4 regions of the Roseibium sp. MB-4 genome follow, and region 1 is predicted to be linked to each of the others. Evidence: predicted binding sites of a transcription regulator. Region 1 holds the regulator's gene; each other region holds the start of a gene.
The links. Region 1 encodes LexA, which represses DNA repair genes until DNA is damaged. Its sites were predicted from a motif close to TGTTCNNNNTGTGTTCNG; they were not measured.
Positions count from the first base shown of each region.

Region 2: ACVDG4_RS20690 (ImuA family protein) is a predicted target of LexA. The motif match lies at 1,846-1,863, and genes of this name have one in related genera.
Region 3: ACVDG4_RS09930 (PA0069 family radical SAM protein) is a predicted target of LexA. The motif match lies at 1,323-1,340, and genes of this name have one in related genera.
Region 4: recA (recombinase RecA) is a predicted target of LexA. The motif match lies at 1,933-1,950, and genes of this name have one in related genera.

Region 1 is NZ_JBRKQB010000001.1:885,119-888,327, forward strand. Features, by position in the region: gene bchJ (bacteriochlorophyll 4-vinyl reductase) at 1-304, shown strand, start outside; gene ACVDG4_RS04255 (DUF1194 domain-containing protein) at 336-1,088, opposite strand; gene lexA (transcriptional repressor LexA) at 1,398-2,111, shown strand; gene ACVDG4_RS04265 (ComEC/Rec2 family competence protein) at 2,181-3,209, opposite strand, start outside.
Region 2 is NZ_JBRKQB010000004.1:258,292-261,500, reverse strand. Features, by position in the region: gene ffh (signal recognition particle protein) at 1-479, opposite strand, end outside; gene rplS (50S ribosomal protein L19) at 892-1,368, opposite strand; gene ACVDG4_RS20690 (ImuA family protein) at 1,894-2,883, shown strand; gene ACVDG4_RS20685 (Y-family DNA polymerase) at 2,765-3,209, shown strand, end outside.
Region 3 is NZ_JBRKQB010000001.1:2,142,554-2,145,762, reverse strand. Features, by position in the region: gene rnhB (ribonuclease HII) at 1-13, opposite strand, end outside; gene ACVDG4_RS09930 (PA0069 family radical SAM protein) at 171-1,235, opposite strand; gene ACVDG4_RS09925 (glycosyltransferase) at 1,412-2,104, shown strand; gene ACVDG4_RS09920 (saccharopine dehydrogenase family protein) at 2,440-3,209, opposite strand, start outside.
Region 4 is NZ_JBRKQB010000002.1:203,049-206,257, reverse strand. Features, by position in the region: gene ACVDG4_RS12050 (pseudouridine-5'-phosphate glycosidase) at 1-703, opposite strand, end outside; gene ACVDG4_RS12045 (PfkB family carbohydrate kinase) at 804-1,742, opposite strand; gene recA (recombinase RecA) at 2,069-3,136, shown strand.

The DNA of each region.
Region 1 (3,209 bases):
ATCGCTTTTGAAAGCGCTTCCCGCAAGCGTCTCAAAACATCTCTTGGCAAACGCCATTTCAAAAAACGCCTGGACCTTTGCAGGCTCCGGACAGTTTGAAATCGCAAGACGCAGACCCCTGGTCTTTATCCTGAAGGACAATCCGCTAATCGCAGGGGAACACGCTGATCATCCAATTTGCCATTGGCATGTGGCTGTTTTCGAGAGGTTGTTCCAGGAACTGATCGGCCAGCTTGTCCGTGTCACAGAGACGGAATGCGGAGCTTGCGGGGCGGATGCCTGCCGGTTTGAGTTCAATATCTAAGATTATGTAGTCCCGGACTGGATCTACCCGATCAGTTCGCAGCTCCCGTGCCTTCAATCGCTGCAAACCTCACACGGGCATCCGGCGCAGACCGCTTGTCCGCGATTTCCAGAATGAGTTTCTTGCGCACAGCCGCTGCGAAGGTATCTGCACTGTCCGCGGTCACCACAAAGGATCCCGGACCACCGATGATCTCGGAAAAGAACCGGTCCTCCAGATTGTAAGACACCGGACGGCCGGAACAGTGCCGGCACAGGACCGCAAGACCATTGATGACGATGCCGGAATTCACCACAGCGTCTCTTGCCTCAGTGATGCTTGGCCCATTCCAATTGTTGGCGCTGTCCGCCGACAAATCGATCACCCGGCGCAACCCCTTGTATTCGTTGGTGTCGATCAGCTCCTTGCCCTTTAGAAGAGCTGCGCCAATCGCGTTGCGGCCAAAGGCCTGACGGGGCGGTGCCATCAAACGCTCTGCAAAGAGCTGCGCCGACTGCGGTCCGTCGATCACCATCCAGTCGACCACGACGTCCTGGGAAAACATGTCCGCCCATTCGACATAGGTCACGGCGATCTTGCCATACGCGTTGTCCGCAATTGCGTTCAGGACCTGTGGATCGGTGATCGCTTCGGCATAGCCCTGGCGCTGGAACCTGATTTCCGCGTCATCAATTGAACCAGTGGCATCTGCCAGAAGCACGAGTTCCAGATCAAGTTCCTCGGATGAGGCCGCAGAAACAAGCAAGCCCTGCAACAAAACAGCAACGATCACAATCATCCGCATGGTCTGCTTCCTCCGCAACAACTCAGAAGATAGCTAGAGCCTGTTAGCGGATCAGAAAGGCCGGCTCACAACATTTGTGCAGGTCCCAGTCTTGTTCTTTCCGCGAAAATCGGTTGTTCAACCGTACTGCGAATAAAACAATCTTTTTCTCAGCGCCTTAAAGCATCTGCAGGTTTCGATCTCAGAACCATCGGCAGAACAGTAAGAGAACGTTTACCCTTGCAGAACACAATGAGAACAGGTAGGATGTTCTCGATTTGTACTGAGCGATTCTCAGGCAAAACTAAACTCAGGGCGAGGAACCGCAGTATGCTGACGCGCAAGCAGTACGAACTGCTCATGTTCATTCACGAAAGACTGAAGGAAACGGGCGTTCCGCCGTCTTTCGACGAAATGAAAGATGCTCTGGATCTCCGCTCCAAATCCGGCATTCACCGACTGATCACCGCCCTGGAAGAGCGCGGTTTCATACGCCGGCTTCCCAACAGAGCCCGCGCCATGGAAGTGGTCCGCTTGCCAGATTCGATCGCGCCGGGCCTGGGTGCGCCGCGACCAAGAGGCAGTTTCTCACCAGAGGTGATTGAAGGATCACTCGGCAAACCGGCGCCGGCCCCTGCGCCCGCGCCAGAACCTGTCGCAGCATCGACGGAAATCCCGGTCATGGGACGGATTGCAGCCGGTGTTCCGATCGAAGCAATCCAGACCCACAGCCACTCCATCAGCGTCCCGCCAGAACTCCTTGGCAAGGGTGAACATTACGCTCTGGAAGTGCGCGGGGATTCAATGATTGAGGCCGGCATTTTGGACGGCGACACCGTCTTGATCCGCCGAACGGAAAGCGCGGACAGCGGCGACATCGTCGTGGCCCTTGTGGACGATGAGGAAGCGACGCTGAAACGGTTGCGCAAAAAAGGCGCGTCGATCGCGCTTGAGGCCGCTAACCCCGCCTACGAGACGCGTATTTTCGGACCGGGCCGTGTCCGTGTGCAAGGGAAACTTGTTTCTCTGTTTCGCCGGTACTGAAGCTCCGAGACCGGCAGGCATTTTCGAGAGTTTCCCGCCACTGCGGGTTTGTAGGTACTCTCATCTGTTTTAGCCAGCAGATGCTCGCAGACTTGCGCGTGTGACCGAGCCTTGCTTGTGCCACGGCCGCGGAGGCGTTGGCTTGGCGTATTTGACTGAATTTATTTGCGTTTGGCAAACAACAGCGCTGGGAGTTTTTGCCGCTGCGCGAGTGGTTTGCGGCGGCATTATTGGGGCTGGCGCAACATTCTTTCTTTGAACCGCAGCCTCTACTCTCTGCCCGTTTTCGATCATCTGGTCCTTTGTTGGAGTGCGTGTTCGACAGACCTGGCCCAACCAAATAGAAATGGCACCGCGCGCCACTCTGATGTCCTGGTCGAAAACGACTGCGGAGCATGCTTCCGGCGCGATCATATCGGTCACGATCATATCTGCCTTTTGACAGTCATAAAAAAGGGCATTCCGGGTCTTCGGTAGGGCGATGGTGACCGGAATCTGCTCCTCACCAACTTCTGCCCTTGCTGCGAATGTCTGGACCACACAGCCCGCAGGGTCGCAAGCGCGCTGATCGGATTTCATCTTGCGCGATTTAATCGCTTCTTCTGATACTCCTTCCGCTTCAAACCAAGTCTCTACAGCAAAAGAACTTCTGGCGCTGGATAACGCTAACTTGCCCTCGATATCCCGGGCAGCCAATTGAGCCCCTTTTGCCGGAATGTAAATATCTGGCGGACGCGATATTATCGCGAGAGCGATTCCGGCAGGTGCGAGACCCAAACCGATCATCCGGAAACGGCCCGGGGCGAGCAGCAAACCAAAGAAACCGGCCAATAAAACAGCGGCAGACAGGCCGGTTAGACTTCCCATTCGGCCAAAGTCAGGCGCAATCTGTTCTGTGAATTCCGCTATCTGGATCAGCGCCGCCAGACCGGCGCTCATGATCTTGAGCGGGATTGCCGCCAAACCGAACGGCATCAGGACCAATGCCACCACGCCCATTGGCATCACGATGATAGAAAAAACCGGCATGCCCAGCATGTTGCCGACCAGTCCGAAGGGCGCGATCCGGGAAAAGTGGTACGCACCGACAATTCCGGT
Region 2 (3,209 bases), on a different contig from region 1:
AGGGTGTCGACGTCGTTTTGCTCACCCAGGATTTTCAGCTGCTCTTGCGCGGCCGGACGGCGGGTGTCGAGCGAGGCCATCAGCACCTTTCGCTTGTCGCGCTGGGTGAAACGGCGGGCGATCTTGGCCGTGGTGGTGGTCTTACCGGAACCTTGAAGGCCGACCATCATGATCGCGACCGGCGCCGGTGCGTTCAGGTCGATCGGTTGACCTTCTTCACCGAGCATTTCGACAAGCTGGTCGTGAACAATCTTCACCACCATCTGGCCTGGGGTGACGGATTTGACGACCTCTGCGCCAACGGCACGGTGACGGACCTTGTCCGTGAAAGAACGAACGATCGGCAGGGCGACGTCGGCCTCGATCAGCGCGCGGCGGATTTCGCGCAACGCTTCGTTGACGTCGTTTTCCGACAGCGCACCGCGGCCGGTGAGCTTGTCGAAAATACCGCTTAGTCGATCGGACAGGCTTTCAAACATCAAAGGGTCCTTGGCTCAATTCGTTTCGGGAAATCTCCCGAACCATATGGGGAACCATCATTGAAATCCAACCGAATGCGAGGGCGCAAAGCAGTTTTGCACCCGAGGGCGCATCGCGCTGTCGGGTGGGAACCTCCGGGCGCTCTTTATACCTTTGCGGGTCCCGGTCGGCGGATTGAAATGTCAGTCACTCATATGGAGTTCGCGGGCTTATGCCGGAAAGAGGAAAGAGAGTCAAGGAAGGCTGCGGATTTCTGGTCTTTATCAGCGCCAGACACTGTCTGCCTTTCCGGCATCAAGCTGCTCTGGACAAAGAAACACCACGCAACAAAGCGCCCCATGGCTCCAAAACAACAAAACGGCTCCTGGATCACTCCAGAAGCCGTCTTGCGAAACCGATATTGAGAGCTGCTTATTCGGCAGCGGTCTCTGCAGCAGCTGCTTCTGCTTCGGCCTTTTTGGCTTCAGCCTTGGCTGCCTTTGCAGCAGCTGCTTCCGCGCGGGCGTCTTCATTGAGGCGCTTGGAGCGGGCGTTGGTGTTCTCTGTGATACGAGCAGACTTACCGCGGCGGTCGCGCAGGTAGTAGAGCTTCGCACGGCGGACTTTACCGCGGCGGACAACCTCTACGCCTTCCAGCATCGGAGAGTAAATCGGGAACACACGCTCAACGCCTTCGCCGTAGGAAATCTTGCGGACGGTGAAGCTTTCGTTGATGCCGCCGCCGGAACGCGCAATGCATACGCCTTCATAAGCCTGTGTACGGGTCCGGTTGCCTTCGGTGACCTTCACCAGAACGCGGACGGTGTCGCCCGGAGAAAATTCAGGAAGCTTACGCTGAGCTTCGATTTTCGCCATTTCTTCAGCGTTCAGCTGCTCGATGATATTCATGGCATGTTTCCCTTTTCAATTACAAAGCGGTCAGAGCGTCCTTGGGATCAAAGGTGCCAAGAACGGGTTCACCAGCTTTGGGCCATGTTGCATATCCGCCGGATTTTATGGAGTTCGGTGCCCGGTAAAAGCATCGCCCAGAACACAAGGCTTCCTGCCGGAAGACACGCATTCATCCAACTTGGGCGGGCGTATACAGGATTTTCAGGCCGTTGTCATGCGGATTCTTGCCGTTTATCTCGGAAGAAGCCCGCAGAGGTCTGCGCATTGTACCCCAAAGGAACCATCTGTCCGGAATACGCGTTCTTTGGTGACCGCATTTCAGGATCACTCACCACTCGACAATGCTGCGTCACTAACTTGCGTGTTTCCGGACCTTCAGGACAACACAAGGCGCTGAAAACTAACGCAAGGTCAAAGGACTCGCGCAGCTTTTCAAAAAGCCGCTTGACTCTCTCCCTGTTCTCCGGAATCAATAAGAACAAATAGAGAACAAAACCAGTGTGATTGGAATCAACGTGCACAATGTCCGCCGCATCCGAACATAGCACATCTCTTGCCGAGCTGCGTCGCCGCATTGCGGATCTTGAGGGTCGCCTCCCCTTTAAGACGCAGTTTGGTCCGGCCCCTGCGACCGCCGCCAACCCGCAGGGGCCGGACAGTTTTTTGAAAGACCGTCCGGCGGACGGCAAGACGCAGGCTGAGGGTTTCGAAACTGAGCCGCCCGGAAAGGGCGGACCAGACGATCTCGCCGTACGGTGCCCCTTGGGACTGGAGACTCTCGACCGGCTGTTTCAGCCCGGCAACAGCTTATCGGGCAGCGGACTGAAATTGGGGGCCTTGCATGAGGTGGTCAGCTCCGAAAGCCGCAATGCCGGGGCACTCAGTGGCTTCGGCCTTGCGCTTCTTGCACGGCTTCTGGCCATAAGGTCCGGGCCGGTTCTGGTGGTCCAGGATATCCGGGCCACTCAGGAATCCGGTCGGCTTCATGGCGCCGGGCTGCTGGACTTCGGCATTGATCCGGCCCGGCTGATCGTGGTGCGGGCGAGAAAGCTGGAAGACGTTCTGTGGTGCCTTGAGGAAGGCGCGTCCTGCAGTGCCCTTGCCGCCGTTGCCGGCGAAATCCAGGGCGGGGAACGTCTCGTGGATCTCACGGCAAGTCGCCGTATTTCCCTGCGGGCCAGCCGCAGCACGGTCCCGGTCATCTTGCTCCGTCATGGGGCAATACATGAACCGACCGCAGCCGTCACCCGCTGGCAGATTTCTCCGGCCGCCTCAAAGGCTCCGGAGTTCTTGGAAAAAGCACCCCATGCGGGCCTTGGAGCGCCAGCATGGCACATCGACCTGACGCGGAACCGGGAGGGCCGTCCCGGCCGCCTGACCGTGGAGTGGGACCATGCGAGACAAACATTTGCCGCACCAGCGCATCCTCTCGCTCTGGATCGCGGATCTTCCCTGCGACCGGATCCTGCGCCGGCTGCGGGTCAGCTCCACACCCTCCGCCCGGCAGGTTGAACCGCCGCTCGCCGTTTTGGAAAAAATCCGGGGTGCCCGCCGGATTGTCTCCTTGAATGAAACCGCAAGGGCCTGCGGCTTGCGTCTCGGCGAGGCGGAAGCCGATGCGCGGGCCCGGATCCCGCATCTTTTGTGTGAAGACGCCGATCCGGAAAAGGACGCTGCCTTGCTGGGCGCTGTCGCGGATTGGTGCGCCCGCTACACGCCTTTGGTGGCGCTCGACGGCAAGGACGGGCTGTTTCTCGACATCACGGGCTGCGCACATCTCTTCAAAGGAGAGGAAACTCTTTTGAAAGATGCCTTGGAAAGGCTTCACCGGCAGGGGT
Region 3 (3,209 bases), 1.3 Mb from region 1:
ACGTCTTGGTCATTGGGCCAAAATGCCGTTTGCCAAAACAAGGTGCAAGACCTGTTGGTGCCGTCCCGGCCCAGAGCCGGGACCACAGCGCACGTCAACAGGTCTCGGATCTCCGCTTTGCTGCGTCCGGGAGTGCATTTGGAGGGCAAACGCATTCACTTCACTGCGCTTTAAAACAAGTCCAGCTGCACGCCGCCTTTTTGCGGCTGGATAAAATGCTCGGTGGACAGCTTTTTCCTTCGCAAATTCAGGCCGAGCCGTTTGGCGGTGAGCGAGAAGCGTTTAGCGATCTGGTCGGCATAGGGGCCGCGCCCGCGCATGCGCTCGCCCCATTTGGCGTCATAGTCCTTGCCGCCGCGCATGGAGCGGATCAGGTTCATCACGTGGCGGTAGCGGTCCGGGCGTTCGCGCAAAAGCCAATCGCGAAAGAGCTCTGATACTTCCAGAGGCAGGCGCAGCAGAATAAAGGCCGCTTCGCTGGCCCCGTGCTCAGCGGCTGCCTCCAAAAGGGTCTCAATTTCACTGTCCGTCAGCGCAGGAATGATGGGGGCCATCATGACGGAGGTCGGAATGCCTGCATCGCTCAAGGCTTTGACCGCTGCAAGACGCTTGTGCGGCGCGGATGCGCGGGGTTCCATGGCGCGGCACAGCTTTTTGTCGAGCGTCGTAATCGACAAGGCCACCTTGACAAGGTTGCGCTCGGCCATTCGCGACAGAACGTCGATGTCCCGTGTCACGAGCGCCGATTTGGTGACGATGGCGACCGGGTGGCCGCAGGCCTCCAGCACTTCCAGGATCTCCGGCATCAGCTTGTAGCTGCGTTCCATCGGCTGGTAGGGATCGGTGTTGGTGCCGATGGCAATCACTTTTGGCTGGTATCCCGGCTTGGAGAGCTCCCGCTCAAGGAGCGCTGCGGCGTTGGGTTTGGCAAAAAGCCGGGTTTCAAAGTCCAGCCCGGGTGAGAGGCCCATAAACGCGTGGCTGGGCCTCGCAAAACAGTAGATGCAGCCATGCTCGCAGCCGCGATAAGGATTGATCGAGCGATCGAAGGAGATGTCCGGTGACTCGTTGCGGGTGATGATCGTCCGCGCGCGTTCTTCCTGCACCTCTGTCTTGAGAGGTGGCAATTGATCGAGGCTGTCCCAACCGTCGTCAAAGGCTTCTTTCGATAAGGGTTCGAACCGCCCCGAGCGGTTCGTTGCGGCCGCACGCCCCCGGCGCCGGTCGGCCGCCATATGGCTCAGATCCGCCGTATCGGGCGCCAATTGAGCAGAACCAGAAGAAATTGGGGGTGCAAGTGTCATAGACTGCCGACTCTTTATGAGAACAATACAAGAACATTATCTAGAATCGGGCGCCGAACAAGCCCCTTCTCTCGCACTTTCGAAAATTTCATGTCATAGAAAGGGTCATGATTAGTGTCATAATTCCGACTGAAAACGCAGAACTCGACCTTGTTCACGCACTGGCTGCCTTGGTACCGGCCGCTGCCGAGGGCGTTGTTCGGGAAGTTGTCGTTGTGGACGGCGGATCGACCGATAACACGGCGATGGTCGCCGATGCGGCAGGCTGCACGTTTGTGACGCGCAAAGGGCCCCGCAGCGAGCGCCTCGCACATGGCGCAAGTGTTGCCAAACGCGGCGACTGGCTGTTGTTCCTGCAGCCTGAAACTCTTCTGGAAAGCGGTTGGCATCACGAAGCGCAGGCGTTCATCGAGCGGGCGGGGCGCACTCCGAAAGGGCCAAAGACGGCTGCAGCTTTCCGCTTGCGGTACGAGGCTTTCGGGCTTGGTCCCAGATTGTCGGAAAAGGCAGCTTCTGTGCGCAGCCAGCTGCTTGGCATGCCCTACGGCAATCAGGGCCTTCTGATCTCCCGCCAGTTCTACGAAAAGCTTGGTGGCCACCGGCCGTTGCCGGAAATGGAAGATCTGGACCTTGCAAAACGCATCGGTCGCAGCCGGATGGTGTTTTTGCGCGCGGCAGCCGTATCCGCGGGTGAGCCGGGCGCAGCTGGCTATGCCACCGGCCTGCGTCAGGCTCTGGCGCGCTTTGCCGTCGGTGCCCTTCGTGTTCCAACAAGCCTTGCGGTCAAGCTGCACGGGTAATCGGCAGCCAGTGCAGTTCGCTTCAGACTTGCGAATTCCACTATAACATCGGCGCCGTCCCGGTCCCCGAACCGGGAGCGAAGATGCTTCGTGTTTGATCCCGGATCTCCGCGTTGCTTCGTACGGGAAGGCACCTCGATCGCGTTGCAGTTCTGATTACAGTGAAGCAAGGTTTCCTAACACAGTAGAAAGCAGACAAATGGTGCCATCCCTGCGAAAGCAGGGATCCAGTATTCTGCGGCCTAAGGTTTTTTCTGCGCTGGCGGTGGTGATTACTGGGGCCCCTGCCTGCGCAGGGGCGGCCACGTTGAAGAAGGGCTTTGGTCTGGGTAGACTTACGCCGCGTAGAGCGAACCGGTGCGGGTTTTCAGAAACGCATCCAGCGGAATGTCTTCCTGCTTCAGGAAACCGGTTGCCGGCAAGGCGCCGTCCCGGACCATCTCGATGACTGCAACGACAGAGGCTGATGTGGTCCAGGCAATCGCCGTGCGGATCTGGCCGCCGATCTCAATCGGCTTGTAAGCCCGCACGAATTCCTCCCGGCGCGGGCGGCCGTCGATGGTGCCTTCCGAGGCCACATGCACATAGACGACATCATTGTCGGTTGGTGGTTTGGCGTGCACCAGAATTTCTCCGGCTTCCTGACGGCGCTCACGCATGAGGAGCTCGTGGAAGAAGAAGTTCATCAGTTCGGCATGGCCAGGATAGCGCATGGTCTTGTAGTCGATGTTGGCGACCTTGCCCAAATAGGTCTCGCACATGGTGCCAAGTCCGCCGGAGGTGGTGAACGCCTCCAGCTTCATGCCGTCGATGTAGATCGTTTCCAGCCACTCCATCGGCGAGACCCACTTGCGTACGCCATCCTCGATCACCTCACAGTCGTTGAGGTACTCGTTAACGACCCCATCCGGGGACCAGTTGAAGGCATAGCCCATCAGCCCGGTCGGGTTTTGCGGCAGCGCGCCGACGCGCATCCGGCAAGACCGGCAGTCGTCGAAGTCGCCGATCTGTTTCGCGCCAACAATGCCAACAAACCCGGGCGCCAGACCGCATTGCGGGGCCATGAGACCCTTGGCGGTTTCGCTCATCTCGATGATCGCCTTGG
Region 4 (3,209 bases), on a different contig from region 1:
CACCGCCATGATCTGCAAAGTTTTCCCGCACTTTCAAAAGCGCACCGATCTCGTTTGGCGTATCAAGACGGTAGGGAGCGTTGAGGCCGCTTTCGCGGGACCAGAAGGCCGGCAATTCGTCAGTCCCGTAGGCAACGACCGGAACGCCTTTTGTTTCCAGAACCTCAAGGGTTTTCGGAATGTCCAAAAGCGCTTTGGCGCCAGCACATACGACACAGACTGGCGTGCGTGCGAGTTCATCGAGGTCCGCCGAGATATCGAAGCTTTGCTCTGCGCCTTTGTGCACACCGCCGATCCCACCGGTTGCGAAGACTTTGATGCCAGCTGCGTGCGCCGCCATCATCGTCGCGGCCACCGTTGTTGCGCCGTAGCGTCCAGTGGCAAGTGCAAAAGTGAGATCCGCCCGTGAGCACTTCATGACATCTTCGGCCTGGGCAAGCCGGTAGAGATCCGCATCGGACAGGCCCACATGGATCTTTCCGTCCATGATGGCAATCGTTGCCGGAACAGCACCGTTTTCCCGAATATCAGCTTCGACCTGCCGGGCTGTTTCCACGTTCCGCGGAAACGGCATGCCGTGAGTGATGATGGTCGATTCCAGCGCAACGAGCGGCTTGTTGGCGGCGAGCGCATCACGGACTTCGTCGCTGTAGACGATCAGGCTTTTCAAAGCGGCGGGTTGGGCGGTTTGTGTCACAAGCAAAAGCCTTTTAAATGTGTGGCAAGTCGGCCGGAGCCGTGAGAATTTTGCGCCTTATAGACATTGGAATCGAAGCCGCCAAGTGTGGCATTTGTCCATCTGGTCAAATTTCATGCGAGGTTGCCAAGGCGTCCCACGATAATCCCTCTGCCAGGGCTCCGGTGCTTTTCAGCGTGATGGCGGCGGCCCGAAGTCCGAACGGCACGGCATCGCTCAAAGGATACCCCCGGCTGAGGCCGGCAATCGTGCCAGCGGTCAAAGCATCTCCGGCACCGGTTACGTCAACGATTTGAGTTGCAAGCGTCTCATGAGCGGTGATTGCCTCTTCGTTGAGGACAAGCACATCGGATTTACCATTGGTCAGGACCACGCGCTTAGCGCCGAGGCGTTGAAGGTTGCGGAGCAAGTTTTCGCTCGATGTCTCTGGGGTTTTGCCGGTCATGGCGAGCGCTTCGCCGCGATTGAGCATCAGGCAATGGAGTTTCGAAAGAAACGGCAGCAGCCGGGAGGCTTTGGCATTGGAAACGGCGTTTGCGATCAACCTGCCTTCAGGTGCTTGATCGGCAACACCCTTCAGAAGCTCATCCGGCAGGTTTGCGTCGATGAACCACAGCCCGGTTATCAATGGTCCTGAAAGTGCCTCGAAGATCGGGTCAAAGGCATCGGCAGGTGCATCACTTAACACCCGGTCATCCACGCTTGCAGCAGCGAGCGACCCGTCCGGATTGTGAAAGGCAATGTATTGACCCGTCGAAAATCCGCCACGTTCCAAAGTGTAAAGCTCGATCCCATCGGCGGTTAGTTGTTCCGAAAGGCTCGCCCCCGCGCCATCGGTTCCGATTGCCCCGGCGAGCCCGGTTGGAATGTCCAGCCGAACAAGTGTCCGTGCAATGTTGGTGGCAACTCCGCCGGGCTTTGCTGTCAGCTTCGCCGGTGTTGACGTTTCCGGGCAATAAACCTCGCTGCCATGGGCAAGCGTATCATAGTGGATCGCGCCGACACACAAGACCGGTAGGGGAGAGGAAGGGGACACGTTTGTCATCTTTACATCGATAGAGGAGTGGGAGTGCCATTTCAGCTTGGACGTCCCTGCAGAAAATTTGAAGACCGGCGGGCTAGCAGATCGCGTCTTTGTTCGCAACCAGCCGGCCGCTCCGTGATTCTCTCAAGATGCCCGGTCTCCGAATGTTCCAAATTTAACTTACCTTGCGTTATTCTTTAAGTGTCGATGTGAGAACATATTGGAAACAAACGGCAAAATCCAATTATATACCAATCAGTTTTGGTGTCTTGAAAAATGAGAACAAAATAGGTACAAAGGGGCGGATTGAAACAGCGCGTCCATCATGGAATAAGGAGCGTTCAGCCATGTCGCAAAGTACACTTCGTCTCGTAGAAAGCAGCCAGATGGACAAGACAAAAGCGCTCGATGCAGCGCTCAGCCAGATCGAACGGGCCTTTGGCAAAGGCTCCATCATGCGAATGGGCCAGGGGCAGGCCGTGGAGGTACAATCCGTCTCCACAGGCTCGCTTGGTCTGGACATCGCCCTTGGAATTGGCGGTCTGCCGAAAGGCCGGATTGTCGAGATCTACGGACCGGAATCCTCTGGTAAGACAACACTGGCTCTGCATACGGTGGCCGAGGCACAGAAGACCGGCGGCATTTGTGCGTTCGTTGATGCCGAGCATGCGCTTGACCCGATTTATGCCCGCAAGCTGGGTGTTGATATCGACAACCTGCTCATTTCCCAGCCGGATGCCGGGGAACAGGCTTTGGAAATTGCCGATACGCTTGTCCGGTCTGGTGCGATTGATGTGCTTGTTATCGATTCGGTCGCTGCGCTGACACCGAAAGCCGAGCTGGAAGGTGAGATGGGGGACAGCCTGCCGGGGATGCAGGCGCGTCTCATGAGCCAGGCCTTGCGGAAACTGACAGCGTCGATCTCCAAGTCGAACTGCATGGTGATCTTCATCAACCAGATCCGCATGAAGATCGGCGTCATGTTCGGTTCTCCGGAAACCACCACGGGCGGCAACGCCTTGAAGTTCTACGCATCCGTCCGTCTTGACATTCGCCGCATCGGCGCGATCAAGGACCGGGACGAAGTTGTCGGCAACCAGACCCGCGTTAAAGTGGTCAAAAACAAGCTTGCCCCGCCATTCCGTCAGGTCGAGTTTGACATCATCTATGGCGAAGGCGTTTCCAAGATGGGCGAGTTGATCGACCTTGGCGTCAAGGGCGGCATTGTCGAAAAGTCCGGTGCCTGGTTCTCCTACAACAGCCAACGGCTCGGTCAGGGTCGGGAAAACTCGAAGCAGTTCTTGCGCGACAACAAAGAGATCGCTGACGAGATCGAATTGGCCATCCGCCAGAACGCTGGTCTCATTGCCGAGGCCATCATCGATCCGGCAGGCGGTGAAGAAGACGACGATTAAGTTCGTGCCATGCTGATACCGGAACCCTTCGCTTGTTGAAGCGATAGCCCGGTGTTCTAAGAAGATAGAAAGC